One region of the Mucilaginibacter sp. McL0603 genome, then DNA from elsewhere that is predicted to be linked to it. Evidence: riboswitches for the same ligand, from Rfam matches in the RefSeq annotation. Region 1 holds a riboswitch; the other holds the start of a gene.
The links. A riboswitch is a leader RNA that binds a small molecule or an ion and turns the genes downstream of it on or off. The one in region 1 is predicted to bind S-adenosylmethionine.
Positions count from the first base shown of each region.

Region 2: it holds a riboswitch for S-adenosylmethionine, as region 1 does, so the genes downstream of both, metH (methionine synthase) here and ACPPVU_RS16270 (O-acetylhomoserine aminocarboxypropyltransferase/cysteine synthase family protein) in region 1, are expected to answer to the same signal.

Region 1 covers NZ_CP188251.1:3,531,422-3,547,152, forward strand. The annotation lists gene ACPPVU_RS16210 (bifunctional alpha,alpha-trehalose-phosphate synthase (UDP-forming)/trehalose-phosphatase) at 1-2,100, opposite strand, end outside; gene ACPPVU_RS16215 (hypothetical protein) at 2,582-3,058, opposite strand; gene ACPPVU_RS16220 (SDR family oxidoreductase) at 3,327-4,133, opposite strand; gene ACPPVU_RS16225 (TOBE domain-containing protein) at 4,369-4,575, opposite strand; gene ACPPVU_RS16230 (hypothetical protein) at 4,967-5,305, opposite strand; gene ACPPVU_RS16235 (hypothetical protein) at 5,298-5,801, opposite strand; gene ACPPVU_RS16240 (menaquinone biosynthetic enzyme MqnA/MqnD family protein) at 5,985-6,728, opposite strand; gene ACPPVU_RS16245 (histidine phosphatase family protein) at 6,744-7,358, opposite strand; gene mqnE (aminofutalosine synthase MqnE) at 7,425-8,618, opposite strand; gene ACPPVU_RS16255 (hypothetical protein) at 8,712-9,326, opposite strand; gene ACPPVU_RS16260 (trans-sulfuration enzyme family protein) at 9,408-10,523, shown strand; gene ACPPVU_RS16265 (DinB family protein) at 10,585-11,097, opposite strand; SAM riboswitch class I at 11,343-11,454, shown strand; gene ACPPVU_RS16270 (O-acetylhomoserine aminocarboxypropyltransferase/cysteine synthase family protein) at 11,703-13,028, shown strand; gene ACPPVU_RS16275 (homoserine O-acetyltransferase family protein) at 13,180-14,235, shown strand; gene ACPPVU_RS16280 (homoserine dehydrogenase) at 14,235-15,473, shown strand; gene ACPPVU_RS16285 (hypothetical protein) at 15,598-15,731, opposite strand, start outside.
Region 2 covers NZ_CP188251.1:5,562,606-5,578,336, reverse strand. The annotation lists gene gltX (glutamate--tRNA ligase) at 1-667, shown strand, start outside; gene metF (methylenetetrahydrofolate reductase [NAD(P)H]) at 702-1,655, opposite strand; gene metH (methionine synthase) at 1,770-5,489, opposite strand; SAM riboswitch class I at 5,681-5,791, opposite strand; gene ACPPVU_RS25520 (Tex family protein) at 6,553-8,811, shown strand; gene ACPPVU_RS25515 (Lrp/AsnC ligand binding domain-containing protein) at 8,946-9,422, opposite strand; gene ACPPVU_RS25510 (hypothetical protein) at 10,156-10,437, shown strand; gene ACPPVU_RS25505 (glycoside hydrolase family 97 protein) at 10,583-12,544, opposite strand; gene ACPPVU_RS25500 (glycoside hydrolase family 16 protein) at 12,711-13,538, opposite strand; gene ACPPVU_RS25495 (glycoside hydrolase family 5 protein) at 13,604-14,836, opposite strand; gene modA (molybdate ABC transporter substrate-binding protein) at 15,045-15,731, shown strand, end outside.

The DNA.
Region 1 (15,731 bases):
GCCTATTTTTATAGTGATCGCACTATCAGGCAATGCTTTAAATACATCCTCATCCGTATAATCATCACCAAAAGCCATTATAAAATCGTATTTGATGTTATCGATCAGCGTTAACGCGGCTTTGCCTTTATTGATCTCGATGTTTTTTATCTCGACAACCTTATCACCGGGTAATAGCTGAAGGCCTTTATCATTAGCAAGATATTTTAGATTGTTCATCAACTCCCCTGCCCTTAATTCGCCAAGCCCTTTTTGTGCTTTTCGGTAATGCCACACCAGTGAATAAGATTTTTCTTCAATAAAAGTACCCGGTGTACGGTCTACATAAGTTTCAAGCACTGGTAAAATATCGTGTTTCCAGTGTGCCGAAAGCCCGGCTAATTTATGCCAGTTAGCATGCTGTTTTTTGTACCATGCGCCATGTTCGGCTATCAGGTCGATATCTTTATCGCCAAACCATTCGCCCAGGTTCTCATGTTTACGGCCGCTAATGAGTACTACGTGATTTGCAGGGTCCTCAGTTAACTGTTGTAAAATGTCATACAATTCAGTATCCGGAGTTGCCTGCTCTATATTTGGTTTAAAATCGACCAGCGTGCCATCATAATCTAAAAATATAATGCGCTTATTTGTTTTGGCATAACGGTTTACAATAGATTGCTTGGTAGCCGTGCCGATATAACGTGTTTGCATGGAGCGCTGCAACTGTATCACTTCTTTCAGTTTATCCATAAAAATTTTCACCCAATGCGAAACATTAAATTTAGACACCATTTGTCGCATAGCCACCATTCGCCGGCGTTGTTCGTCCAACGGCATATTGATAGCTTTAATAATAGCGTCAGCCACTTCTACGGTGTTATTTGGGTTGACAATAATCGCATCGATTAGCTCTTTCGACGCCCCCGCCATCTCACTCAATATCAATACGCCATCATTATTAATGCGACTGGCTACATATTCTTTACTTACAAGATTCATACCATCGCGCATTGGCGTTACCAGGCATACATCGGCAGTATAATACAGGGCCGAAAGTAATTCGATAGGCAAAGGCCGGTAGTAGTAGTGAATGGGCGTCCAATCCATTGTTCGGTAAACGCCATTAATACTACCCACTTTTTTATCTATCTGATCGCGCAGCTGAACATATTGTGGTACGGTGTCACGGGAAGGCACTACGACCATATAAAGTGCTATTTTTTCTTTGTACTCGGGATATTGCTGTAACAGGTACTCAAACACATGCAGGCGCTGTAATATGCCTTTGCTGTAATCAAGGCGATCAATTGTAACAACCAGCTTTGTATTTTTAAAAGTATCCTGTATAAGCTTAATATCTTTCTTTACTTCGGGATCATGAGGTAATTCAGTATATTTTTTATCGTCAATACCCATCGGGAATGATTCGAGCACTATAGAGCGTTCGCCCTCAGTTATGATATTTGCCGAGGATGTTACAGGTAGTATCCTTGTTGACGCGTTTAAAAAATGTCTTACATCATCAAATGTGTGGAAACCGATCAGGTCGGCACCCAATATCCCATGTATCAGTTCGGCACGCCAGGGTATCAGCCTGAACATTTCATATGATGGGAAAGGTATATGCAGGAAAAAGCCTATCGAAAGATCGGGTTGCTCTTTGCGGATCAATGCTGGTAAAAGCATTAACTGATAATCGTGTACCCATATGGTATCACCAGGCTGCGCCACTTTAAGCACGGCATCTTTGAACTTTTCATTTACCTTTTGGTAGTAATCCCAGTTGGATTGCTTGTAATTTGCATAAGTGGAGGCATAGTAGTGAAATACGGGCCACAAAACTTCGTTTGAAAAGCCCTCGTAATATTCACTAATCTCTTCCTGCGATAAAAAAACAGGTAATAAGCTTTGTTCTTTTAGCTGACCGGTAATTTTTTCTTTTTTATTATCTTCTGTTACTTCAAGGCCGGGCCATCCTAGCCATATATTATCATTTTGTTTGTAAATAGATCCCAGACCAGTAGCCAGTCCACCCTCGCTTGGCGACAATGTATATTCGCCATCATTCTCTGTAATCTTTACCGGCAGACGATTTGATACAATTATAGTTTTAGACATATTAAGGTTGTTGTAATACCTTTAATAAGGCTGAAAAGGCATAAGTTGTTTTAAAAATCGTTTGAGAAGGTCGCAAAAAGCTAATTTCCATGCTAATAAAGCACTTTTTTAGCACGGTTTGTAGGGCCTATCATTTGAGCAACACAATTCATTTTTGTCATTCTGAACGCAGTGAGGAATCTTCAGCGTTCACTGCGCTATATTTTCTGCCGTAAAGTTCTGATGAAGAAGATTCTTCTCCGCCGATTGGCGGATCAGAATGACAATTCCTTTTTGGCCATCTTCTGAACACCTATACTAAACCCCTTCCTACACCTTCCCGAGGAAGGAATCGCACCACCTCTTCTTTTGAATCTTCCGAACATCTGAGGTGTAAAACAACCCTTACAGTCTTATGCAATCCTAAATGTGGAAATTATATAAAAGCAAAAAGCCACTCCGATAATGGAGTAGCTTATAGTTCTTAGGTTGTCTGAGAAAATTATTTTACTTCTTTGTAGAATTCGATGTGTGCTTCCGGAGTGATCCTTACCAATACTTCTTTAGTATCGCTTTTAAGGTCAACAAAGTAAGCAGTTTCATCAGCATCAGTGTTTACTTCGGTATTGCTTTGAAGCACGATCACTTCTTTAACAGCATAACCTTTGTACTTTTCAGCAATTTCTTGCTCAGCTTTAGCTGGGATAGCTTTTAAATCAGCATTCTGAGTTAAAGCTACAAACTGACCCTGAAGGTTATAAAAAGCAGTCTTTTTAGTACCATCAGTTACGAAATCAGCTTTCTGGAAATTTTTGTTTACAGTCCATGATACATTTTTTGCATCAGCGAAATCAGCATTGAACTGGTCTAACACAGTGTAAGAAACATTTACAGTAGTGTTGCTTTTTTTGGTGCCATCGGCAAAAACGCTTACGCTAAACAAAGTAGCGATCGCAGCGGTTATGAATAATTTTTTCATTGTCTTAAATTTTAAATCCACAACAAAAGTAAGATATACTTGCTAATATTTAAAATTTAAGAACACTTTTATGATTATTTGATAAACTTATGGGTGATTTTTTAATTTTTGTAAAATTTCAGTCAATACTTAGTGTCTTTTTTACAATATGTTAAAGATTTTTGAGAATACTTAGTGTACTTTATACAATAAGTAAATTTCTTAACAATTTCTTTGCAATTTGATGACATTGAGGGTTTTTTATGTAACAAAAATATTATGAAAGCACTTATCCATTGTCTGCAAAACCCGGATAAAGTGTCATTCCGCCATCCATAAATATCGTAATACCAGTGATATAGTCGGCCTCATCTGAAGAAAGCCAGGCCGCAAGCCTGCCAATGTCATCCGGCTGACCAATACGGTTATAAGGTATCAGGGTCAGCAGTTTTTCCAAAGATTCGGGCGTTCCCCATGCATCGCGGTTGATCGGTGTTTGTATTGCGCCGGGGCCAATACTTACTACACGTATCTTATGCGGAGCCAATTCCTGCGCCATACTTTTCATCAGCATCATAATGCCACCTTTACTAGTTGCATAGTTTACATGACCACCCCAGGGGATCACCTCGTGAACACTGCTCATGCAGATAATTTTACCGGCTGCCTTGCTCCTCTCCTGTACCACTCCCCTGCGGATAAACTCCCTTGCTGCTTCACGTGAGCATAAAAATTGACCCGTAAGGTTAATATTAATGACTGTTTGCCATTGATCTAAGGTCATATCCACAAACTTTGAGTCTTTTTGCAGACCGGCGTTGTTCACCAATATATCTATAGTGCCGTATCGTTTAAACATTTCGGCAAACATAGCTTGTACTTCAGCCTCATGACTCACATCAGCCTGAAAAGCAAATGCCTCGCCCCCGGCAGATTTTATCTCATTGACAGTTTGATCTGCCGCAACCTGGTTATGTGCATAGTTGATCAGCAGCTTTGCGCCTGCTTTGGCCAGCTCAAGCGCCACGCCCTTGCCAATACCGCTATCGGCCCCGGTAACCAGCGCTGCTTGTCCCTGTAGTGAATATGATTTCATAGAGTAGTTGTTTTCTATAAATATAGCAAACGCAAATAAGGGATTTGGTTTTTAAGGGAAATTTAAAGACACGATTAAAGGATTGGTGGGATTATTTGCAGGATTTAAGAATTAACTGCATTATTTAAAATTGCCATATGAAGTTTTATCCGTCGTAAGTGGAAAAGCCACGAGTCACCACGCTTTTGACCTTCGCTGTATAGTCGCGCCAATTAGGGAGACCCTGATTGAAATATTATTTCCCAATCATTACTTCGGTCGATTTGATGATAGCATATACTTCGTCGCCTGCTTTAAGGCTTAAATCTTTCACACTATCCAAAGTAATCACCGAACTGATAATATTGCCTCCGCCTATATCAACCGATACATTAGCCATTACTCCCCCTTCTTTAATTCCAACAATTTTTCCCTTGAGACTGTTGCGTGCACTTAGTTTCATAATTTTAAAATTTAAAAATTGATAAACCTGTAATTAATAAACAATACTCTATAATTAAAGTTAGCCAATCCACTTGGTTTTTTTAAAAGATTCATGCTATTTATTTAATAGAGTTATCTTTTCGCCCTTGTTGGTGTCAGCTTAGGTGTTCGGAAGATTATAATTTCTTAAAAAAACAACACGTCGTGCTGAACCTGCCTGCCGGTAGGCGGGTTTATTTTAGCATCCCATCAGAAAGTTTGATACTTTAAAGGTAATTCGAGGCTCACCACAGGTGTTACCTTGCAAGTGAAGTACCAATCTGCATCGCATGACAGCCTTTTAATTTCTTCCGAACACTTGTGGTGACACTGCCAACAAAGGCGGAAAAGGCCTTTTAGCTTTATTAATATTAGCTATAAACCGGTTCTTGTACTTCTGTTTCTATTCCCATATTTGTATTCAACCAAGCAAGTGCCTCAGAATTCAGGTTTGAGAAAATATTGTTTAATTGCGAGAACTCAGCAGGATCAAGTACACTTTTGTAATCTTCTAATGTTTTAGTTTCGGCTTTAAAATTGACATCCAGGTTTAGGGTTCTGATTTTTTCTGCGATATTACCTGGAATGGCAAAAATACTTGCCAATATATCCGGCTCGACATAACTTAATATATTCCCTGTACAAACATTGTAACAGGGGTCAGTAGGTTTAAAAGGATACCTGTTGCATTTACAATCTGATTTATTCATTGGTAATAATATTACAGTTAAAAATCCAAAGAATTAAAAAGGCGATCATCCAAACAGCAAATAATATAACACCAAGCATAAACCAGGTGAGCTGTCTGCCAAAGAGTTTGTTGGCTTCTTTACTGGAAGCTTCAACAAAATTTGGTTTAACAAACATACTTGCCAGGTAACTTCTGGTTACAGATTGTCCCCAATAGATAGATGCGCATAACGATATCCATCCTACGACATAAATAAAATATAAATATTTATAGTCTACCAGTTTCAAATAATCTTTATGCAATACGGCAAGCAAAGAACCGCCAATGATTAATAAAGACCAGCTTGAAACTCTGTTAGATTCTTCATTAACTATTTTCAGTGCTTCAATGCGTGAAATCGTTGATTGCTCTTTATTGGATACCGTTTCGGCTACTGCGTTTTCATGCCGAACCAATCTGAAGATAGGAAGGAAGTTAAAAAACCTTTTCCAACGGCTTAACGGACGGCTATCCATTTTTGTTTAAATGCTTTACAAGAAAGGTTAATCAAGAATACAAAAAAAAAATATTGAAAACAATATTTTAAGATTTATCGTCCGAAGTTATTGCTTCGGGCAGCGAATTCTTAGTTTAAAATGCAACCTACTGTATTTCAGGCATTAAAAAATATTCACGATCGTTCATGGGTAACGTGAACGCTATAACGCTTTTATATAATCCAGGAAGAGGTATAATGCTTTCTTTTTATCCTCGTTAAGATTAAAATCGAGTTTGTGCATCAGGTAATCTTCCAAATCGAAATCAGTGCGTTTTGGCAGCTCTTTTAGTAGTTCAGGGCGGTGGTCAAGGCCAAATTTCAGGGACTTATTAAATTCATCGCTGAAACTCTGCGGAATAGGCTTGTTAGCTATCCACGCAGCAAACACAAAAGGCAGGCCGGTTAGTTTTTGCCATTCTTCTGACAGGTCATACACATGTTTATACTGCGCTTTTTTGCCAAATGTGCGGTCGCCTATTTGTACGAATGCTGTTTGTTGATCTGGGGATTGCGCGTAATCAATAGCACCGGTAATCTGTTGCGGATTTACTTTCCACCAGTTTTTCAGCAGCACCCGCGCCAGGTTATTCGAGGTACGCGATTGCGGATCAAGCTGAACGGTTTTGACTTCATGGATATCACAATTACTGAACAGGAACACTGAATTAACAGGACCGGTAGCGCCAATACAATAATCTGAAATAATGTGCCATTCGGGCAAATTTAAAGCAGCGGCAACGGGTATGAGGCCAATGTCTACTTTATCATCGATCAGCTTTTGGGCACAATCAGAGGGTATATCCAGGCTCAGGTCTATTTGATCAATGAAGTGGGTATTTTGTATTCCGTATATAAAGGGCTTGGTATTAGTATAGCTTACAGCTGATATTCTGATCTTTTTCACAGAGTGGTATTCGTATTATTTTAAATGATTAGCGTTATTAAAGTCGACGATCTCGTATTTCGTCCCGTCCCAGGTTGCTTTGTATAAAACCAGGTTTTGATGCGGAAAACTTTCCATTTCGGTGAGCGGTTTGTTGAGTAATAAGCACATAAATAAGCGCATGGCGCGGCCGTGCATACAGATCAGCACTTCTTTTTCTTCAGGATGGCTCATGATAATTTGCAGAGCATCCAATTGTCTCGCTTTTACTTCGTTGGGGCTTTCGCCGCCTTCAAATTTGCTATCGAGTTTACCATCGAGCCAATTGCGTATCAGTTTCAGGAAGGCCGCTTTATTGGGAGGTGTGGTGGGCTGGCCTTCCAGTACTCCCCATGCCAACTCATCAAGACCGGATAATTTTTCGTACGGTATTCCCTTATCAATAAATGCCTGTATGCTTTGCTGGGTACGTTTTAGCTCAGAAATATATATTTTATCAAAAGGCACATTCTTATAGGCTTTATAAAATAAAGCAGCCTGGTGACGTCCTTCCTCGTTTAGATCGGTGTCCCTGCCCCTGCCTTGCACAATCCCCTGTTTATTAAGGTCTGTCTGGCCGTGGCGAACAACATATAACGTTTTTAATATCATTAATTTTTAGCTAAAAGCTGAAAGACAAAGGCCTAAAGCTCTTTTAATTCTATTTTAAAAGCCCCCTTAATTTATCACAGGCAGTTTGTAAAACTGTGGCTTTGCTTCCTCAGGGAACTCAAAATTGGTATAATCGGTAACTACATTATATAATGTATCCCGTTCAATAGGTTTTCTGCCCACCTGTTTAATCAGGTCTACCAATTGCTTGGTGCTCATACCCGGATGCTGTTCCTCAGCGCCAGCCATTGAATAAATCTTTGTAGTGTCATCTAATGTTCCGTCAATATCATCCACACCAAAGTTAAGGGATAACTGCGCCGTATTACGGCTAATCATCGCCCAATAAGCTTTTATATGATCGAAATTATCCAGATAGATACGTGCTATGGCATAATTACGCAAATCCTCAACAACAGTTGATTCCGGTACGTGTGACATCTGGTTATCCTGGTTACGGAATTTCAGTGGAATAAAAGTCTGGAAGCCAGCTGTTTTATCCTGCAACTGGCGCAAACGTTCCATGTGATCTACACGATGCCAATATTTTTCTATATGACCATACAACATAGTAGCATTTGAGCGCATACCCAGTTTGTGCCATTCCTCATGTATTTCCAGCCATTGATCGGCAGTGCATTTGTCTTTGGCTATCTGCTCGCGTATTTCGGGATGAAATATCTCCGCTCCACCACCCGGTATTGATTCCAGACCAGCGTCCTTCATCATCTTCATGCCGGTAGCATAGTCGATCTTTGCTTTTTTGAAAATATAATGATATTCAACCGGTGTTAAAGCCTTTACATGCAATTCAGGGCGATGCGCTTTTATTTTGCTGAATAATTCGCTATAAAAAGGAACATCGTATTGCGGCAATACACCGCCTACAATATGTACTTCGGTAACCGGCTCATTGTCATATTTTTTTACAATGTCCAGCATCTCTTCCATCGTATACTCCCACCCTTCCGACCGTTGTTTGATCAGGCGGGAATATGAACAAAACTTGCAATCGTAAACACAAAGATTGGTTGGTTCGATATGAAAATTGCGGTTAAAGTAGGTTTTGTCTCCGTGTTTTTTTTCGCGGATATAATTGGCCAGAACTCCCAAATAGCTTAATTCGCCCTTTTCAAAAAGCAAAACACCTTCGTCTAAGGTAATGCGTTCGCTATTCAGAACTTTTTGGGCAATGTGCTTTAAATCAGCAGGAAGATCAGGATTTTGAATTAATACCTCTAAATCACCAGGTGAAACCATACACAGAAAATTTTGTCAAATGTACTAAAAAGCGCAAATTTTGCTTTCACACAATGGCATATTGTTCAACTATGCAAGGTAATGACATTAAGTTTACAGTGAGGTGATGGATGATATCTGCTGAATACCAATAAAACAGTTATCCTGGCAACCTTTTGGGTAATAGCCCACCTCGGATATTAATCCCCTGTTTTTTATCTCAAAATAAATATCATTTTTAAGAGGATCAGCATTAAGCCAGCTATTTTTAGCTTTGACATATATATCGTCCAGTGTCATTACATCACCAGCTTCTGGGTGAGTATTCAAAGTAATCCCTTCTTCATGCCATTTTGCAGTAGTATCTCTTTTAGCAGTATTATGCACAGTATCTATTAAATAGTAATATGCTGAATAATCGCGGGCTACAACTTTACCATTCTCCACACTTGTTGTAACGGTCACGTTGTTAGAAGGCTCCACATATATCTGATTAATGGTATAGGCATATGAATTATTAATCTTCATTTTGTAAGAAAGCCAGGCACTATAACTATTATTATAATTTGAAGTAATAGAATCAGGGATTTTAAAGATGCTTTTTGATGTATCCTTATCGTTATTTGAAACAACAGAATCCTGTATTTTAACAGCATTTTTAACCATCTCTTTTTTACAGGAAATCAGGAGAATAAGCCCGATAAGGATAAGGCACAATTTGGTTTTCATACTAAGGTTATTTGGGGGATTATAATAAAATTACAAATAATACCACACGTTTGCCAAATAATCTCGTTTATTTTGTTGTTTATGAAAATCGAGACCATCGCCATTCACGCCGGTAATCATGCTGACGGATCATCAAAAGCAGTAATTCAGCCTATCACCCTATCCACAACGTTTACTAGAGAAGCTGACGGATCTTTCCCGGCAGGATATATCTATAGTAGATCAAGCAACCCCAACCGTACATCCCTGGAAAATGTATTAGCCAGACTGGAAAGTGGCGCCGATGCGGCAGCTTTCTCCTCTGGCAATGCGGCGGGTATGACGGTTTTTCAAACGCTGAAACCAGGTACACATATAATTTGTCCGGATGATATGTATCATGGATTGCGTAACCAGATAAAAACACTGTTTGCCGGGATATTAGAGTTTGATTTTATCGATATAAATGATACCGCAGTATTAACTTCTCATATTAAATCCAATACCGGCTTAATATGGATCGAAACACCTTCAAATCCGCTTTTGAAGATAACGGATATTAAAAAAATTGTTGAAATTGCGCGAAAACATCACATCAAAGTAGCTTGTGATAATACTTTTGCCACACCTATTGGTCAGCAACCATTGGCTTTGGGCGTTGATCTGGTAATGCATTCTTCCACCAAATATTTTGGTGGTCATAGCGACCTTATGGGCGGTGCATTAATTACTGCCGAGAAAAATGAATGGTGGACAAAGATTCGCCAGGTGCAGGAAATGGGCGGCGCTATCCCCTCGCCTATGGATTGTTATTTTTTAACGAGAAGCATAAAAACACTTCCCTATCGCGTACGTGGACACGTATATAATGCGCAATTGCTATCTGAATATCTTCAGAAACATTCCAAAATAGAAAAGGTAATGTACCCTGGTCTTCCATCCCATCCGCAGCATAAAATTGCCAAAGAGCAAATGCTAAATTTTGGCGGTATGCTTTCTTTTTGTGTAAAAGGAGGATCGGACGAAGCAAGAAATGTGATTAACAAGCTAAATATATTTACCCAGGCCACCAGCCTTGGCGGCGTGGAAACCCTGATAGAGCATCGTGCCTCTGTTGAAGGTCCGGACACCAAAACGCCGCATAATTTATTGCGTGTATCTGTAGGCCTGGAACATATTGATGACCTGATCGCAGATATCTCTCAAGCACTAAGTTAGAGCAAATCATGGTTCACAGTTTCAGTTTTACTATGAGCCATGATCTATTAATTATCAACAATTAACTTTTAAAATACGACATCGGCTCTTTACCCAGCCGTCTTCTCAATATACCGATCTGCCCGATATGATAAGATTGATGATCATTGATAAAAGCCCACAATCCGGCTAAAGTGTTATCAAATGGAGCTATTGGGTGCTTTATTTCGATAACCGAACCCAATGCTTCATCCGGCAGGTTTTCAAGGCCTTTCCGAATAACAGGTGATACTTCGTTCCATTTATTCCTGATCTGTTCAATTGTAGGAAACTCACCTTTTGGCATTTTTCTTTCTTCTTCGGTCGACCCTTGTACAGTTAAAAAATGACCAGTCCATGGGATATCCACTTGTGCGCCACCAATACGTACCAGGTTTCGTTGCGCCCATAGTAAGTGTCCTGCCAGCCATTTAACGCTATTCATGGGTTCGGCCACGCATGTGTTTGCTTCGGAATCATTGATACTTTCAATTACATTGTTGAACAATATATCATGAAGGTCATACTGTGCTAATAATTGTTTTTTTGCTGACATGATTTAATGATTTAGTTTTTTGATCTATGTAAAACTACCAACAATAACAGCTTACAGTGGGGCGTAAATACGCCATATAAGAGGCTTTTTGCGCCATTTATTCAATCTGTCAATAGTGGGGCAAGTACAATATAAAGTCATAACCTCAAATTTTTTGAAATTTAATTTGGAGATTTGCTTTAACATGCACTATGTTTGCAACATTATTTGGTAACAATACCAAAATCAATTCCCCAAAAGGTTTTGATTTATAAAGAAGCGGCGAGAGATCAGGCTCAATGACCCGCTGGCAACCCTCCAAGGTGGAGAAGGTGCCAATTCCTGGCCCGGAGAATGGATCTCCGGGGGATATAAATTAATAACCATGAAAAGTCTGACGAAAATCACATCCTGCAACCTTTTGAACATCCCTACGGGTTTGGCAATTTCTTATAGCTATCCAAATAGCTGTATGTGCATGTGTTGTTGCTGTTAATCCACGAGTTTGAATTTATTTAAACAAAGTGCATAGCATCAAAGGCTTACCTGTCTTTATTTGCTACTAACATCAAATCACCTTTAGCATCAGGAAATCAATAGTTAAAAACATCAAAATACTTACTGCCATGTCAACATTAAAATTCGAAACATTACAACTACACGCCGGACAAGAAGCTGACCCAACAACGGGCGCACGGGCTGTGCCACTTTATCAAACTTCTTCATTTGTATTTAAAAACGCCGAGCATGGCGCAAACCTGTTCGCTCTAAAAGAATTTGGTAATATTTACAGCCGTATCATGAATCCAACCACAGATGTTTTTGAGAAGCGTGTGGCGGCATTGGAAGGTGGCGTAGCAGCATTAGCAACCGGATCAGGACAAGCAGCGCAATTTCTTGCCCTAAACAATATCCTACAGGTTGGCGATAATTTTGTTTCCTCACCCTATTTATACGGCGGTACCTACAATCAATTTAAGGTTTCTTTTAAACGGCTGGGTATTGATGCACGTTTTGCAAAAGACGATAGCGCCGAAAATATTGAAAAATTGATCGATGACAAAACCAAAGCCATTTATCTTGAAACCATTGGTAACCCGGAATATAACATACCCGATTTTGATAAAATCGCTGCTGTAGCTAAAAAGCATGATCTACCGCTTATTGTAGATAATACATTTGCCGCTGCCGGTTATTTATTCCGTCCGCTGGAACATGGAGCACATGTTGTGGTACAATCTGCTACAAAATGGATCGGTGGACATGGTACAAGCATAGGTGGTGTAATTGTTGACGGTGGTAACTACAACTGGGGCAATGGTAAATTTCCACAGTTTACCGAGCCATCAGAAGGTTATCATGGATTAGTATTCTCGGATGTATTTGGTATTGGCGGCCCTTTTGGCAACATCCAATTCATCATTCGTGCCCGTGTTGAGGGTCTACGCGATTTTGGTCCGTCTATATCTCCATTTAACAGTTTCCTGTTCATACAAGGATTAGAGACACTTTCATTGCGTGTTCAACGCCATGTGGATAATGCACTCGAGCTAGCTAAATGGCTTGAAAAACATCCCCAGGTAGCAAAAGTAAACTACCCAGGCTTAGCATCATCGCGTTATCATGCGCTAGCCCAAAAGTATTTGAAAAACGGTTTTGGCGCAGTATTATCATTCGAGATAAAAGGTGACAAAGAAAATGCCGGCCGTTTTATTGATAGCCTGCAACTGGTTAGCCATCTGGCAAACGTAGGTGATGCTAAAACATTGATCATTCAACCATCAGCAACTACGCATCAGCAACTTTCTGATGAAGAACAACTTGCCGCAGGGGTTACGCCAAACTCGTTGCGCATTGCAGTTGGAATTGAGCATATTGATGATATAAAAGCCGATTTGGAACAGGCATTTGCCAAAATAAAAAAACTGGCAGCCGAGTTAAGCCTCACCTAAATCCTCTCCAAAGGAGAGGACTTGATTTTATTCCCTCCCTTTTGGGGAGAGTTAGAGAGGGGCAGTTTTTTTAGTTTTTTAAGTGATAATAGAGTTATTACGGAATGTGGCTGATAAAATTCAGCTGCATCCGAAATAACAAACGGATGAAATGAATACACAAATATTTAAATACCCGAACCCATTTAAGCTCGAATCAGGAAAGATATTGCGGGAACTGGAGATAGGTTTCCATACTTATGGTAAATTAAATAAAGAGCGTGATAATGCGGTGTGGGTATGTCACGCACTAACAGCAAATTCTGATGTATTTGACTGGTGGAAAGGATTGTTTGGAAGCAAAAATTACTTTAACCCGGATGAGCATTTTATTGTATGCGCTAACATTTTAGGTTCACCCTATGGCACTACAAGTCCATTGAGCGAAAATCCGGTAACCGGTTTACCATATTACTTATCGTTCCCACAAATATGTGTTCGTGATATGGTTAAAGCACACCAATTACTGGCAGATCACCTGGAGATTAAAGATATCAAAATAGTTTTAGGCGGTTCATTAGGTGGGCAGCAGGCTTTGGAGTGGTCTATTATGGAACCAAATCGTATCAAAAATCTGATAGCGATCGCTACCAACGCGCGGCATTCACCATGGGGCATCGCTTTTAATGAATCGCAGCGCCTGGCCATCGCTTCGGACAGAAGCTTTTATGCAAATAAACCTGACGGCGGCGTAAAAGGCCTAAAAGCAGCACGTAGTATTGCATTGCTCTCCTATCGTGGTTACAAAACCTATTCGATAACACAACAAGAGGATAACGATAAAAAAGTAGACAGCTTTAAAGCTTCATCATACCAAAATTACCAGGGCGAAAAACTGGTAAACCGATATAACGCTTACAGCTATTGGTGTTTGACTAAAGTAATGGACTCGCACAATGTGGGTCGCGGCAGGCATGGTGTGGAAAAAGCGTTAAGCCTTATCAAAGCAAAAACATTAGTAATTGGAATTAAATCAGACCTGTTATTTCCCCTGGAGGAACAACAGTATCTGTTCAGGCATATACCTACGGCAGCCTTTGCCGAATTGGATTCGTTTTACGGCCATGACGGATTTTTGATAGAAACAGAAGCATTAACAAATATTATTACATCATTTTTTAAAACTGACGTAAAGGGAAAAATTATAGAATTGCAACAAACCGCATAATGAGTAAAAAACTAACTATAGGACTATTTGGCTTTGGCGTTGTGGGCCAGGGATTGTACGATATTATCAAGACTAAAAATCTCAACCTCGAGATAGTTAAGATATGTATTAAGGATGGCAGCAAAAAAAGATCGCTTCCATCCCACCTATTCACTACTGATAAAGACGAGTTGCTCAACAATCCAGAGATCAATACAATTGTTGAGCTAATCAATGAAACTGAACCGGCTTTTGAAATTGTTTCAAGAGCTTTAAGCACAGGCAGAAATGTTGTGTCGGCAAGTAAAAAAATGATTGCCACGCATCTAAATGAATTAATTACTCTGCAACATCAATACGGCACTTCCTTATTATATGAAGGTGCTGTTTGCGGCAGTATTCCTATCATCCGGAATTTAGAAGAATACTATGATAATGAATTACTGCATTCCATTTGTGGAATTTTTAATGGTTCATCCAATTATATTCTTTCAAAAGGCTTTATCGAAAATATGGATTATGATTCGGCCTTAAAACAAGCCCAGGACCTTGGTTTTGCAGAAACCGACCCAACTATGGATGTGGGTGGTTTTGATGCAAAATTCAAGCTGGTTATAGCGGCATCACATGCTTATGGTGTGGTCGTAAAACCTGAAGAAGTTTTTAACCTGGGTATACAAAATCTATCTGCTCACGACTTGCAATACGCCCGTGAAAAAAATCTAAAAATCAAGCTGGTTCCTGTTGCTAAAGAACTGGATGACAAGCATGTAGCATTATTCGTGTTACCTAAATTCGTAAATGAAAGCGAATTTTTATACAATGTTGAGTACGAATATAACGGGGTAATTGTACAAGCTGCTTTTGCAGATCAGCAATTCTTTTTTGGTAAGGGTGCCGGTGGTCACCCTACAGGCTCGGCGGTGCTTTCTGACATAGCAGCTCTACGTTACGATTATCAATATGAATATAAAAAAGCCAAATCGAAAAAAGATTTGAACTTCACTAATGATATCGAAATAAACATTTATTTGCGCTATGAGGATGACAATCTGGTGGATGAATTAGGCTTTGAATACATCCACGAACGGTATTACTCAGGCAATTATAAGTTTGTTATTGGGAAAATTAATCTGCAAAAACTGATCGACAATCAACATCGTATATTTAACGACAAGGCCTTCATAGCCTTTGCTGATCAGCTAAAAGGGGTCAGTTTAGCCCCGGCAAAAAAACAAACTGCAGAAGCTTATTTATAAACTTCTGCATTATTTATGGAAAGAGGCTCCCAAATGGGAGCTTTTTTATTATAGCTTACATGATTAAACTTTGTTCCTTTCGTAAAGGATGTGCGCAGCTGAATTCGCAATAAATGCAAATGAGCTAATTTGTGCTTATTGCTATACCTTTCTCCGTTTTATATGCTTTGATTAACTTTTCAATTTTTCCCAGCTTGTATTCTTTGCTTTTAATTTTTTCTACTAAGTCAGAGGAGTCATTCAGTGCATTGCACATTA
Region 2 (15,731 bases), 2.0 Mb from region 1:
ACCCGGTTTCCGGGAGCTTGGATTTTTGCCCGAGGCTTTTTTAAACCTGCTGGTAATGCTGGGCTGGAATGATGGTACCGACAACGAAATATTTACACTTGACGAATTGATTGAAAAGTTCTCTATTGAAAGGGTAAATAAAGCGGGGGCAAAATTCGATTTCGAAAAAGCTAAGTGGTTCAATTCGGAATGGATAAAGAGGTCGGATGCCAAAAGTCTGAAGTCGGATGTTATAAAAGTTTTGACTGATAAAGGAGTCGTAGTTAAAGATGAGAAACTATTGCTAACTGTTATCGACCTTGTGAAGGAACGCTGTACCCTGCTTCCTGACTTTTATCACCAGTCATCTTACTTTTTTGAGCAACCAAAAGAATACGACCTTGCTTCTGTTAAGCCTAAATGGACCGATGCTAAAACGGAATTCTTCAACGCTTTTATCAGCATGTTGGGCAATACCGAAGCATCTTTTGAACCGGCAGATTTAGAACAATCTTTCAAATCATTGGCTGAAGAAAAAGGCATCAAGGCAGGAGAACTGATGCTGCCGTTCCGCATTATGCTGGTTGGGGGCAAATTTGGTCCGCATGTGTTTGATATTGCTGTATTGCTTGGCAAAAAGGAAACCATTGGTAGAATAGAAAAAGCCCTGGAAGCATTTAATAATTAATGCTTCCAAGGCGTTAGTATCAAATTATATATTCTTAAAATATCGCTTCCGCAATTTTTCTTGTAGGGCCAGGATTACTCATAGTGTAAAAGTGTAATACAGGTGCGCCAAATTCGATCAGTTCTTTACATTGATTGATCATCCATTCAACACCCACATCTTTTACATCTTTTTCTGATTTGCAGTTATGTACTGCTTCACTCAAATCCTCTGGTATATCGATATGGAATATTTTAGGCAGATTGATCAGTTGCTTAGACGAGGTAATAGGCTTTAGTCCCGGTATGATAGGGACATTGATGCCATTTTCACGGCATGCTTTTACAAACTCGCGATATTTATTGTTATCAAAAAACATTTGGGTCACGATAAAATGTGCGCCCATATCTACTTTTTGCTTCAGGTATTTAAAGTCCGTTTTTAGATTAGGTGCCTCAAAATGTTTTTCGGGATAACCGGCTACACCAATACAGAAATCGGCATTTACCACTTCATGATCTTCATATAAATATTTCCCGGTGTTCATGTTCACTACCTGTTGTAACAGATCGGTAGCATAAGAATGTCCGCCGGGAGTAGGTATAAAACCGGCATCAGCCATGCGGGCATCACCGCGCAATACCAAAACATTATCGATACCTAAAAATTGAAGATCGATCAATGCGTTTTCTGTCTCTTCCTTTGTAAAACCACCACAGATCAGGTGAGGTACAGCATCAACCTTATACTTGTTCATGATAGCCGCACAAATAGCAACCGTACCAGGGCGCTTACGATAGGACACTTTTTCTAACAAGCCACTGTCGTGCAGTTTATAAATAAAATCCTCCCGATGATAAGTAACATCAATAAACGGAGGCTTAAACTCCATTAGGGGATCAATAGCATTATAAATGCTTTGTATGCTGTTGCCCTTAATTGGCGGTAATAATTCGAATGAAAAAAGTGTTTTGCCTTTGGCGTTTTGTATATGTTCGATTATTTTCATGCCCCCTGGCCCCCTAAAGGGGGAGTTAGTTTTATTTAATTATTTTATCAATAGTTTGTGTCAAATATAGCATAAATGCTCCCGTTTGTTCCCCCCCTTTAGGGGGTCGGGGGGCTAATAGTTCAGATTCGGTCCCATCCAGCGTTCAACAGTTTCTACTGACATGTTCTTACGCTTCGCATAATCTTCTATCTGATCTTTGCTGATCTTGCCCAAGCCAAAATAGCGTGACTGCGGGTGCGCAAAGTAGAACCCGCTCACAGAAGCCGCTGGTGTCATGGCCAAGCTTTCTGTCAGGTGCATATGTGCATTGTCTTCAGCTTTTAATAACTCAAAGAGGGTGGTCTTCTCAGTATGATCCGGACAAGCGGGATACCCTGGTGCTGGACGGATGCCCTGATACTGTTCCTTAATAAGGTCTTCCGCTCCTAATTGTTCTTCTTTGGCATATCCCCAGTACTCGCGACGAACTAATTCGTGCATTTTCTCTGCGAATGCCTCAGCTAATCGATCGGCTAGTGCTTTTGCCATAATGCTGTTGTAATCATCATGATCCTTTTCAAATTCTGCAACCAGCTCATCACAGCCAATGCCTGCAGTTACCGCAAAGCCGCCCCAATAATCAGGTACGCCGCTTTCTTTTGGTGCTATAAAATCAGATAAGGCATAATAAGGTTCACCTTTTACTTTTTCTGATTGCTGGCGCAGGGTATGTATTCTGGTCAGCAATTGTGTACGGGTTTCGTCAGTATACAATTCAATATCATCTCCCACACTATTAGCCGGCCAAAAACCGATCACACCATTTGCCTGGAGCAGTTTTTCTTTTACTATCTTATTTAACAGTGCCTGTGCGTCATCATAAAGCTTTTTAGCTTCGATACCCACATATTTATCATCAAATATTTTGGGATAACTACCACGCAATTCCCAGGTATGGAAAAATGGTGTCCAATCAATATACGGCACTAACTCTTCCAACGGAAACCCCTCAAAAACCTTAGTTCCAGTAAAGGTTGGTTTTGGTGGGATAGAACCGTTCAGGTTGATTTGCAGTCTTAAATTTCTTGCTTCATCAATGCTCACAAAGCGTTTGTCCGAACGTTTGTTCAGGTGCGCTTCGCGTGCTTTTTCGTATTCAGCTTTTGTGTTATTTATAAAATCGTCGCGCAGTTCCTTGTTCATCAGGTTGCTGCAAACGCCGACACTTCTTGAGGCATCCAGTACGTGAATAACGCCATGCTGATAATTTGGCGCAACCTTTACAGCAGCATGTATGCGCGAGGTGGTAGCACCGCCGATAATGAGCGGAATGGTAAAACCTTCGCGGTCCATCTCTTTGGCAAAGTGAACCATCTCATCTAATGAGGGAGTGATCAATCCACTTAAACCGATAATGTCAACTTGTTGTTTCCGGGCTTCATCAATAATGCGCTGCGCCGGAACCATTACGCCCAAATCGATCACCTCGAAATTATTGCAGGCTAATACAACGCCAACTATATTTTTACCTATATCGTGCACATCGCCCTTTACAGTGGCCATTAAAACCTTGCCGGCATTGGCCCGTGCAGCGGTTGTATCTTCGCCGGAGTCAATTACCCTTTGTTTTTCAAGTTCAATAAAGGGAAGCAAGTAAGCTACCGCCTTTTTCATTACGCGGGCAGACTTCACTACTTGCGGCAGAAACATCTTTCCTGCTCCAAACAGATCACCAACCACATTCATTCCATCCATCAGCGGCCCTTCGATCACTTCTAAAGGTTTGGCGAATTTCAAGCGAGCTTCTTCAACGTCATCATCCAGGTATTCGATAATACCTTTAACCAGTGCATGAGATAGGCGTTCTTCCACCGACCCTTTGCGCCATTCTTCATCACGTACGATCTCTTTGCCTTTTGATTTGATGGTATCAGCAAACTCAACCAGTCGCTCAGTAGAATCCGGGCGACGATTTAATAAGACATCTTCAACTCTCTCAAGGAGGTCCTTTGGTATCTGTTCGTAAACCTCCAGCATCCCGGCATTTACTATACCCATATCCAATCCGGCTTTGATGGCATGATACAGAAATGCAGAGTGCATCGCTTCGCGTACCACATTGTTCCCCCTAAAGGAGAACGAGATATTACTTACCCCTCCACTAACCTTTGCATGTGGCAGGTTTTGTTTTATCCAGCGGGTAGCTTCAATAAAGTCGACCGCATAGTTATTATGTTCTTCTAATCCTGTAGCTACCGTTAAAATATTCGGGTCGAAAATGATGTCCTGTGGCGGGAAGCCTACTTCGTTTACCAAAATATCATAACTGCGTTGGCAGATCTCTATACGGCGGGCAAGCGAATCAGCTTGTCCCTGCTCGTCAAATGCCATCACCACTACGGCAGCGCCATAGCTTAATATTTTGCGGGCCTGATCTTTGAATTTATCCTCACCCTCTTTTAAGGAAATTGAATTGACAATGCCTTTGCCCTGTAAACATTTAAGCCCGGCTTCGATCACTGTCCACTTAGACGAATCGACCATGATAGGCAGTTTGGCTATATCCGGTTCGGATGCGATCAGGTTTAAAAACTTCACCATTGCTGCTTCCGAGTCGATCATGCCCTCGTCCATATTCACGTCGATCACCTGAGCACCACCCTCTACCTGTTGACGGGCAACTACTAAAGCGCCTTCGTAATCCTCGCCCAAAATCAGTTTGGAAAATTTAGGTGATCCGGTGATATTGGTACGTTCGCCTATATTGGCAAAGTTGGTTTCGGGTGTTATGTTGACAGATTCCAACCCGCTTAAACGCAAGTAAGATTCTACTTCAGGTAGTTTACGCGGAGTTGCTTTTGCTGCTTTTTCGGCAATGCAACGGATATGATCGGGTGTGGTACCACAGCACCCGCCTACAATATTTGCCATCCCGAAATCAAGGAAATCCTCGATCAAATGTGCAGTTTCATGCGGCATCTCATCGTAACCCCCAAATTCGTTCGGCAAACCTGCATTGGGATAAGCGGAAGTATATACATTGGCTTTTTCAGAAAGTTCCTGCAAGTGCGGTCGCATTTCTTTTGCACCCAAGGCACAGTTCAATCCAACAGACAATAAGCCTGCATGGCGAACAGAGTTCCAGAATGCCTCAACTGTTTGCCCCGAAAGTGTACGCCCCGAAGCATCGGTGATAGTACCGGAAATCATGATGTTAGATGTGCTCCTGTAAAAATTGCGATCTTTGCCGGCATTACGGCATTCATTTTCATAACGTTTGATAGCGAAAATGGCCGCTTTGGCATTCAGTGTATCGAATATGGTTTCGATCAGTAACAGGTCTGAACCGCCGTCCACTAAACCACGCACCTGCTCATAATAAGCCTCCGCCAGATCGTCAAAAGTAACCGCACGGTAACCCGGATCATTTACATCCGGCGACATGGAAGCCGTACGGTTGGTGGGTCCGACAGCACCGGCAACAAAACGTGGACGATCAGGAAATTTCTTATTATGTTCATCAACCACCTCACGGGCAATACGAGCACCTTCGTAGCTTAATTCATAAGCCAGGTCCTCCATATGATAATCCGCCAGTGATATGCATTGTGTGCTGAAGGTATTAGTTTCGATGATATCAGCACCGGCATCAATATATTCCTGATGTATGGCTTTGATCACATCGGGACGGGTAATATTCAGCAGGTCGTTATTCCCTTTCAGGTCTGATTGGTGATCACGAAACCTTTCCCCACGAAAATCCTCCTCGGTGAGCTGATACCGCTGTATCATGGTACCCATCGCGCCGTCAATTACCAGTATGCGTTTCTCTAATTCTTTTCTAATATCCATTATTAATAGATTTGAGATGTGAGATATGAGACGTGAGACAGAAAATCAGCTCATCAATTCATATATCATCTTAGACCTGAGAATTAAATGGAGACATAAGAAGCAATACAATTGCATCTCATATCTAACATCTCAAATCTCATATCTAAATCAAAAGCTTATTTCGAAAAGTCGGTTATAAAATTGACTTTCGCTTATCTTTCCTATCCATTTTTGAGGCGGATAAGTAGAACGTAGCACCTTGTAAGCACAGGTTGCTAAGACATCGCAGGGTCTAATCCCTCCGTCTTTCTCTATAAGCCTCGCAAATTTGCATAATAAAGTTGTAAGTTCAAAATGCAGGGTGAATTGGTGTGTAGGGGGAGTGTCATTTTGGGAGAGATATTACGCCCTTTGAGACACTTGTATATGGCTTTAGTCTGTAAAGCCATATACAAGTATTTAGAGCTGCGCAATACGTTAAATAAAAAGCAACAAATTCGTAAGTATTGAATATATATATATGGCCACGTGATAGCAACACTGTTGGCAATATACACAGAAGTGGACTTAAGATGGATAAAATAGTTTTTATCCGACGTATTTTAAAGTCGCCGATGAGTGACGCTGACAGCAAATAAGTTATACCACAGCTTGGTATTGACAATATTAATTCGCCTAATAACAACAACGGGCCAACCCACCACGGCTCAGTAAAATCATTCCAGTCATTTTTTTCTTTATAAAAGAAAATGCTAATAACTGTTATATAAATAGGCCATAATAATGCTGTGGTTATCCAGACTCTTAAACTATATTTTAATGCTTGTTTCATTTAGAAGGTTTAGTATATGCTAATATACAACAGTTATATAGTAACACAAATAATAAGAATTGTCCAAATTAACGTGTCAATTTTGATATAACGGCATCAGTTAACCAAGAGAAATTTTTTAACTATTGATATGTTGCACACCGTTACAGGGTTACGCCCATTACCTGCAACACTTTGAAAAAATACTTTTAAACACCATTTCCTATTCTGCCTAAAGAGTGTCAACTTCGCAATTCCGATTTGTGATATATGAGTGTTCATTACAGAAAAATTGCTTTAGAATTAAACATTGCCGAAAAACAGGTAAGTACTACGGCTGCTTTGCTGGATGAGGGTGCCACCGTGCCCTTTATATCCCGTTACCGTAAAGAAATGACAGGCAGCCTTGACGAAGTGCAGGTAGCCGCCATACGCGACCGTGTACAGCAATTGCGTGAGTTGGATAAACGCCGCGAAGCCATTCTGAAATCGCTCACTGAAATGGGCAAATTAACTTCTGAATTAGAGAAGCAGATCAATGAGGCGGAAACGATGGTGTTGCTGGAAGATATTTATCTGCCTTACCGACCTAAGCGTAAAACCAGGGCTACTACAGCACGCGAAAAAGGTTTACAACCGTTGGCCGATTTGGTATTGGAACAAGGCAGGATTGACTTGGAATTAGAAGCTGCTAAATATATCGATGAGGAAAAAGGCGTAAACTCACTCGAAGAAGCGCTGGCAGGAGCAAGGGATATTATAGCCGAGCATATCAGTGAAAATGCCGAAGTACGTACCAAAATGCGTGCTTTGTTTTTGGAAAAGGGCACTTTTCAATCTAAAGTTATTGCTGGGAAAGAAGAGGCGGGGATTAAATACAAGGATTATTTCGACTGGACAGAGCCTTTAAAATCGGCGCCGTCACACCGCATATTAGCTCTGCGCCGTGGTGAAAAGGAAGAAATGCTTTGGCTGGATATCCAACCGCCAGAAGATGAGTCGGTTTATTTATTAGAGCAGCTTTTTATAAACGGCAATAATGAATCGTCGCAACAGGTAAAACTGGCGATAGCTGATGGCTACAAACGCCTGCTAAAACCATCGATGGAAACAGAAGTCCGCCTGTTCACCAAAAAACAAGCTGATGAAGAGGCAATAAGGGTGTTTGCAGAAAATGCGCGCCAGCTACTAATGGCTGCTCCGCTTGGTCAAAAGCGCACAATGGCTATCGACCCGGGTTTCCGTACCGGGTGTAAAGTTGTTTGTTTGGATGAACAGGGTAAATTATTAGAATACACAGCAATCTTTCCTCATACCGGGGCAGGCAGTGCAAAGGATGCTGAGAAAACGACCAGGCACTTAATTGAAAAATACAATATAGAAGCCATTGCAATCGGCAACGGAACAGCCGGCCGCGAAACCGAGCTTTTTGTACGCAACCTGGATGTACCAAATATCAATATTGTGATGGTGAATGAGAGCGGCGCATCGATCTATTCGGCATCTGATGTTGCACGTGAGGAATTTCCGGATAAAGATGTAACAGTGAGGGGGGCAGTATCAATCGGTCGCAGGTTGATGGACCCATTGGCAGAACTGGTAAAGATCGATCCAAAATCAATAGGGGTAGGGCAGTACCAGCATGACGTAGATCAGAATAAATTACAGCTATCATTGGATGATACGGTGATCAGTTGTGTGAACGCGGTTGGGGTTGAATTGAACACGGCATCTAAACAAATATTGGCTTATGTATCGGGCCTTGGTCCACAATTGGCGCAGAATATTGTGGACTACCGTAATGAAAACGGTGCTTTTAAACGCCGCGATCAGTTAAAAAAAGTAGCAAGGCTTGGCGATAAGGCTTTTGAACAGGCAGCTGGATTTTTGCGCATCCACGATGCAGAAAACCCATTGGATACTAGTGCCGTACACCCTGAAAGATACAGTTTGGTGGAGCAAATGGCGAAAGATCTCAATTGCTCGATAAAAGAACTGATGGGCAATACGCAACTGCGAAAAAGCATTCCATTGCAGAAATATGCTACTGAAACGGTTGGCTTGCCTACGCTGAATGATATTATGGCCGAACTGGCTAAACCGGGTCGCGATCCGCGTGAACAGTTTGAAGCATTCAGCTTTACAGATGGGGTAAATGCTATCGGTGATTTGAAGATAGGAATGAAACTGCCCGGCATAGTCACCAATATCACCAATTTTGGTGCATTTGTGGATATCGGTGTTCACCAGGATGGCTTGGTACATTTAAGCCAGATCACAAACCGATTTATTAAAGACCCTAACGAAGTGCTTAAAGTACATCAAAAGGTAGAGGTGACCGTAACAGAAGTGGACGTAAATCGAAAAAGAATCTCCTTATCCATGAAGGCTAATGAACCAAGGGAGCAACCAAAACCGAGGGAACAACCAAAATATCAGGCTAAACCGTTTACAGAGAGAAAAGCTCAAGATCAACCGGAAACGGATATGGCCATTAAGCTGGCAGCTTTAAAAGGAAAATTTAAATAAAGAATCAAAAGTGATAACAGTTTAAGATTGTCATGCTGAATGAAATGAAGCATCTTCTTCGACTTGCATCTTCGCCCTGTATTTTGAAGAAGATCCTTCGCAATGCTCAGGATGACAATTCTTTTATGTAAATTTTATTCCAAAGTGATCTGCCTCCTGATGCTTTCTTCTAATGAGATAAAGGTCTCAGTACGTTGAATTCCCTTTACGCCCTGGATGTTCTCATTCAGTACTTCGCGCAGGTGGTTAGTGTCATGACATACTATCTTGGCGAAGATGCTGTAACTACCGGTAGTGTAGTGTAACTCAACTATTTCCTTAACAGTTTTTAGTTGCTTAACAGCCTCATGATACTGTGATCCCTTTTCCAGATAAATGCCCAGGAATGCTGTAATATCGTAACCGAGCTTCTGTGGATCTACCTCCAGACTGGCTCCTTTTATTACACCCATTTCCTCTAATTTTTTCATCCGAACATGGATGGTTCCGCCGGAAACGATCAACTCTTTGGCGATTTCAGTGTACGGAGTTGTCGCATTTTTCATTAAAATCGACAAAATCTGTATGTCGAGATTATCAATTTCTAAATTTTGAGCTTTTCTGTGGGACATAAATTTTCAATTCGCTATTTAAATACAAGTTTAATTAAAATAAAATTAAAAATAAAAATATTTTATTGAAATATTTGCAAGAAATTGATACTCCTGTTAAATTTGTAATAAGCAATTGGATAAAGCTTACTGTTCTTTAAATAAAAAACAATGTTGGGTGGTGAAATTTTTGGCAGACACACCTCCTTGTCCCGGTGGCGGAGAATTTGGGAAACCCCTTTGGGGCTAACTACTCCTTGAAGGTTCGACCCCTTCCCCAACAGCTAGTTTAAGTTACGAGTAGTGAGTTTTGAGTAATGAGCGATCTTACTCATTACTGATAACTCAAAACTGAAGACTAATATACTGTAGGATGGTGAAATTTTTGGCAGACACACCTCCTTGTCGCGGTGGCGAAGGTTTTGGGAAACTCTTAGCAATAAGAATAACCACTTCGTGAAGGTTCGACCCCTTCTCCTACAGCCCTTCTCATAATTTAGGTTTATAATTGGTTAGTAAAGACCCCTGCCCATCAGGGGCTTTACTGTTTTTATAGGTTTCGTGTTTCTAAAAATCGCTTAAAATATCGAATAATGAATTTTGAACACCGAATTTCGAAATGCTGTTTACTCCATTATTCGAAATTCTATATTCGGTGTTCGATATTAACTGCTCAGGTTTTTTTTAAATGCAAACTGTGTTCTGCAAACTGCAAACTGATTATAAATGCTACCTTTATAGAAATTAGCTACGTATGATCCTCTTTTCAAGAAGAAATTTATTTTACAGCGATTACAAATGGAGTACCTATGTGCCGAATGATCCGCGTACAAATGGTAAGCCTGACGAAACGCTTTTTTCGAGAGAAGAAGGAAATGAGGTAGTTTATCTCATCAACAGATTGATGGCCCTTTGGGATTATCGTTTTGCCAATACAGGTAATAAAATGGAAAAGCTGATCCACGATAAAATGCCTGTTGAAGTTGCTACACAAGAAGCTGTACAAACCTGGCTTAAAGCAAATCTGAAGTTTTAAGAATTTATAATATCGAATAATGAATATCGAACGCCGAACCTGCCTGCCGGTAGGCGGGTATCGAAGTGGTTTTTTATTACTTCATCATTCGATATCCAAAATTCGGTGTTCGATATTTTTAAATTGGCCGATCACAAGTCACCCATCACAATTTCTCAAACCTCGCCGCCCAGCCACCGCCGGATGCCATTTTTATGTCCAGGTGATCTTTTGAGGTTACGGTTATTACTTTGCGTGTATAATCAGTTCCGTCACGGTCAGCATTTACGCCGTCTTCAAACAGGATCGCTTTATATTTTCCATCACCCAAAAAGGACAGATCGACTTTTATCTGGCGATTATCCCAATTGGTCATTGCTCCTGCAAACCAGGTGTTGCCTTTGCGCCGCGCTATGCTTACATATTCTCCAACTTTTCCGTCTAAAGCAACAGTTTCATCAAATACTGTGGGTACAGCAGCAATGAAATCAGTGCTTTCCTGCTCTTCCCTGTAAGTAGTCGGGTTATCAGAAAGCATTTGTAACGGTGCCTCAAAAATAGTGTACATCGCCAATTGGTGACTGCGTGTTCCCTGGCTCATCGGGTTGCTGTTTACAGGGCGAAAAGCTGCTTTTGAGGCATTGCGCATAGCGCCTGGTGTATAATCCATTGGTCCTGCCATCATGCGGATGAATGGGATACTTACATCATATCCGGGTTGATTATCTACTCCCCACTTCATGTTTTCCAGACCTTTTACACCTTCGCAATTGATCACATTAGGGAAGGTACGCTGCATACCGCTTGGTTTGTACATGCCGTGATAATCAACCAACAGATGATTATTATCTGCTTTTTGTGCCAGGTCGTATAATGAACTTACAGCCTTTTGATCATCACGGTCAATAAAATCTATTTTAAAACCCTCAACACCCATTTTCGAAAATTTTGCAAAAAGTTCGTCCGGATCACGGGTGATCGCATACCAGGTAGACCAAAGTATCACCCCTACGTTTTTCTGTTTACCATAATTAACGATTTCCTGAACATCCAGTTTAAATTTATTCAGATCATGATCGTCCGACCAGCCTTCGTCAATAATAATATACTCCAGTTTATTTGCTGCCGCGAAATCAATGTAATATTTGTAGGTAGGCACATTAATACCCGCTTTAAAATCAACATGACTGATATTCCAATCGTTCCACCAATCCCAGGCCACCTTACCGGGTTTTATCCAGGATATATCTTTCACCCTTGACGGCTCGGCCAGTCTTTGCATCATATCATTATTGGCAAGCTGTTTATCTTCGGTGCTGATCACCACAACACGCCATGGAAAACTGCGCATGCCCTTGGTTTTCGCAATATAATTTGCTCTTTTGCTTACCACGTAATTAATGCCTTTTGAAGCTTCTTCAGTAGGGTATGGTGCGAACACACCTTTTAGCCCATTATCCTGTGAGCCGGTTACATACATTCCTGGGTAATCCTGCAGATCAGCTTCAAGTATTGCTGCTTTTTTACCGTTGCCGAGATCCACCAACACAGGCATAAATGCTAAAGTGTCTTTTTTTATAGCTGAAAGGTTGATATTATCGTAATGTGATTCAAATGAAGTATTGAATTTATCGTGATTGCGGTAGTCATTTACAAATGGAAGAAAAGCCTTATCGTCATCCTTAAAATTAAAATTGGCCTCTTCATTTTTAACAGTGATATTCCCTTTCCTGACAGTTACAAAGCGATAAGCAATACCATCATTATATGCCCTGAACGCCAGACCATAATCTCCTTTAAATGTTAATACAAGTTGGTTATAATTATCCTTTACTTCAGCTTTTTTATAGATCGGCGTTTTAATTGCCTGGTTTACCGCTACGGTTTTTGCCGATTTTACCACAACATTTTTACCCAAAACATCTCCTTTATCCAAAGACATAGATATAATTGAGGGTAGTATCACATCCGTTTCCTCATGCTTCACGGACCAGCTTACAGTTTTACCTGTGGTAACAGTGATGTCGATCTTTCCATCGGGTGATTTTACCTGGTAAGTTTTCACGGATTGCGCAAAAGTGGCGATAGAAAGCACAGAGAATAACAAAACAAGGCTGCTAAGTTTCATCGGTATGGTAGATTTTAAATAAGAAAACGGTTTATACTTAGCCGAAACTAAATAAAAACCGTATCAATGACAATTTTATTTTTATAGTCCGTAAGTCAGTAAGTCCGCACAAGTCCGAAAGTTTAAAATATCTCCAACTTTCGGTCTTTCTGACTTTCCGACTAAATCAATTTGTCTGCTTGTATACCCTTACGTAATCAACATACATACTCTCAGGAAAAAGCGTTTCATCTACCACCTGACCAGGGAAATCGCCTGCTACCGCCAGGTTTAAAAGGATAAAGAAAGGCAGCTGGAAAGCGCCTGTGTTGTTGATGTCGCTTTTAATATTACCGGTTTGATATAAAGTGTTGTCAACATACCACCTGATCTCGTTAGCGTCCCATTCAATTGCATATAGATGATAATCGCCCGGAGTAGTGGAAGTGGTACTCCCATATTGCGCATGCCCGTTGCTATCCCAGTGCATAGTACCGTAAATGGTACTGGTATTGTTGATATGCTCCATTATGTCCAGTTCCCCGCATTGCGGCCAGGATACGGAGTTAATATTAGCCCCAAGCATCCAGAAGGCAGGCCACATGCCCATACCCATTGGTAATTTAATATTTGCCTCTATACGGCCATAGGTTGGAGCAAACTTGCCCTGGGTTTTCAGCCTGGATGAGGTGTAAGGCTGACCACCAACTACCTCTTTCTTGGCGGTGATCACCAAATTGCCATTGCTCACCGTGGCATTTTGAGTTTGATAGAACTCCTTTTCATTATTTACATTCAGGTTTCCTAAATCATAAGTCCATTTGCTGGTGTCAACGGCGGTGCCATCAAATTCGTCAGACCATACCAGGGAGTAAATAGGTTTTACAGTTGGTGTGGTATCTGTATTTACCGGAGTAACTATTTTGGTTGCAGGCAGGCCATCCTTTGAACAGGATAAAAAAGAAAAAAATAGAAACGATACAGCTATCGCGCTAAATATTTTGATAAAAGACATTCTTTGTATTGATAATGGCATACTTGAATTTTTTTTATACGATTTATATAATATTTGGTTTTAGATTACTTCGTACCTAATCCTAATGCTGTAATATAACCCTTGTTTGGGCGGCAGTTTTCAAAACGACTGTTATTAATAAAATCATAAAGTGCCTTTTTGATCGCTTCTCGATCTGCCGGTGTTGCTTTGCGGATTTCTTCGAAACTGCTGCGCGGCTTTTCAGTATATTCAATGATCTTATCGTAACCTGCAGGTATGTCAAAGGTGACAAAACCGGCCACGTTATCCATTTTTTTATAAGGCCAGTAATGCCAGCCTATGTTATTTTGTTCCAGTACGTTTTTAAATGCACCTACCCATTCATCTTTATTCTCTCCGGTTTCGCCGCAGTAAATAGGGACGTTGTACTTATCCCTGAAATCAATATAATCCTGTATTACTTGTTTAGTTGGGTCTGTCCAGTATTTGTGGAAGGTATAAACTGCTTTTGAATCGAAGGGTGGTCCAAAGGCTTTAAAATTGCTATCCCACTGTGCACCGCCTAATACCACCAGGTGATTTTTATCGACCTCACGTACGGCGGCGGTTATTTTTTTGTATACCGGTTCAAGATTAGGGTTCAGTTCAGCAGCATTAAAGTAGGTAGCGATAGGTTCATTCAACAGGTCGTATCCTAATATTGCAGTTTCATCTTTATAATGATCTGCTATCCTGCGCCAGATATCGGCTGTCAGTTTTTGACTGGCTTCATTTTTGAACAGGAAGGGATAGCCATAGCCATCATCAATATTATCCCCCGTTTGGCCACCCGGCGCGCTATGCATATCCAGTATTACATACATGCCTTCTTTTTTACACCAACCCACTACCGGGTCTAGCAATTCAAATCCCCTGTCGGGATCATTTTTGCCTAAATAATCTTCTTTAGTAAATAAGCGGTAGCTAAAAGGTATACGGATAGAGTTGACCCCCAATGTTTTCAGATAATGGATATCGCCTTCGGTAATATAAGTATGCAGGTATTTTTCCCAGAACTCGCGGGCTTCGTCCGGGCCTATTAATTCACTAATTGCTTCATTAATAAGCCTCGGTGAGTTGATGCTCTTAAATTTAAACATATAACCTTCCGGTATCAGCCAGTTGCCAAGGTTGGTACCCCGCATCAGGAAAGGTTTGCCATTGGGGTCGATTATTTCTTTTCCACGTACATTGATAAACTTACCGGTTTGTGCTTTCAAACATAATGGGAGACAAAGCAACGCTAATAAGGCTAGACGGATGACCGAACTCTTCATGAAATCATTTGTTAAATTAATATGCCTGCTGTTATACAGGCATATCATTAGGTTTGTAATTGTTGGTTAGTAAAAGCTAATGCAATATAGTATTATTTTAACTTAGTGTATAAAATACATTATTAAATAATTCTTTTTTGAATGTAAATTAATCTTAGCGTCGTATTTTTAACAAGAAATGTATACTGTTATTCGTTTAATGAACCTTATGAAGAATATAAAGAAATCCATTATAGTAACGGCGGCATTCCTGGTGATGTCCGTATCATTATTTGCCCAGAGTTTAAAGGTTGCAGTAGCGGCCAACTTGCAGAGCGTGATCAAAGTATTGGGGAAAGATTTTAAGCAGAAAACCGGTATTGAGATAGAGCCTATTGTAGGTTCATCAGGTAATTTAACCACACAGATAAAAAACGGTGCGCCCTTCGATTTGTTTTTATCGGCTGATATGGGTTTCCCGGAAACTTTGTATAAAGAAGGATTTGGTGCAAAGGAGCCTGCAGTATATGCTTATGGCAGCCTGATTATCTGCAGCACACAAAACATCGGTTTTGAAAACTGGGAAAGAGCTTTATTATCCCAAAGAATAAAAAAGATCGCGATAGCTAATCCCACAATTGCTCCTTACGGTAAGGCAGCCGAAGAATCACTTAAGCTGAAAGGCATACTGGATGATATTAAATCTAAGGTTGTTACAGGTGAAAGCATTGCCCAGGTGAACACGTATATTACCACAGGTGTAGTAGATGTAGGTTTTACTACACGTGCTTTAGTTAAAGATGCCGAGGGAAAGACAACCTTGTACTGGAAAGAGATCGACCCTAAAAGTTACACCCCAATAAAACAAGGAATGATCATCATTAAACAAACTAAGGATAATACCGATGCTCTTAAA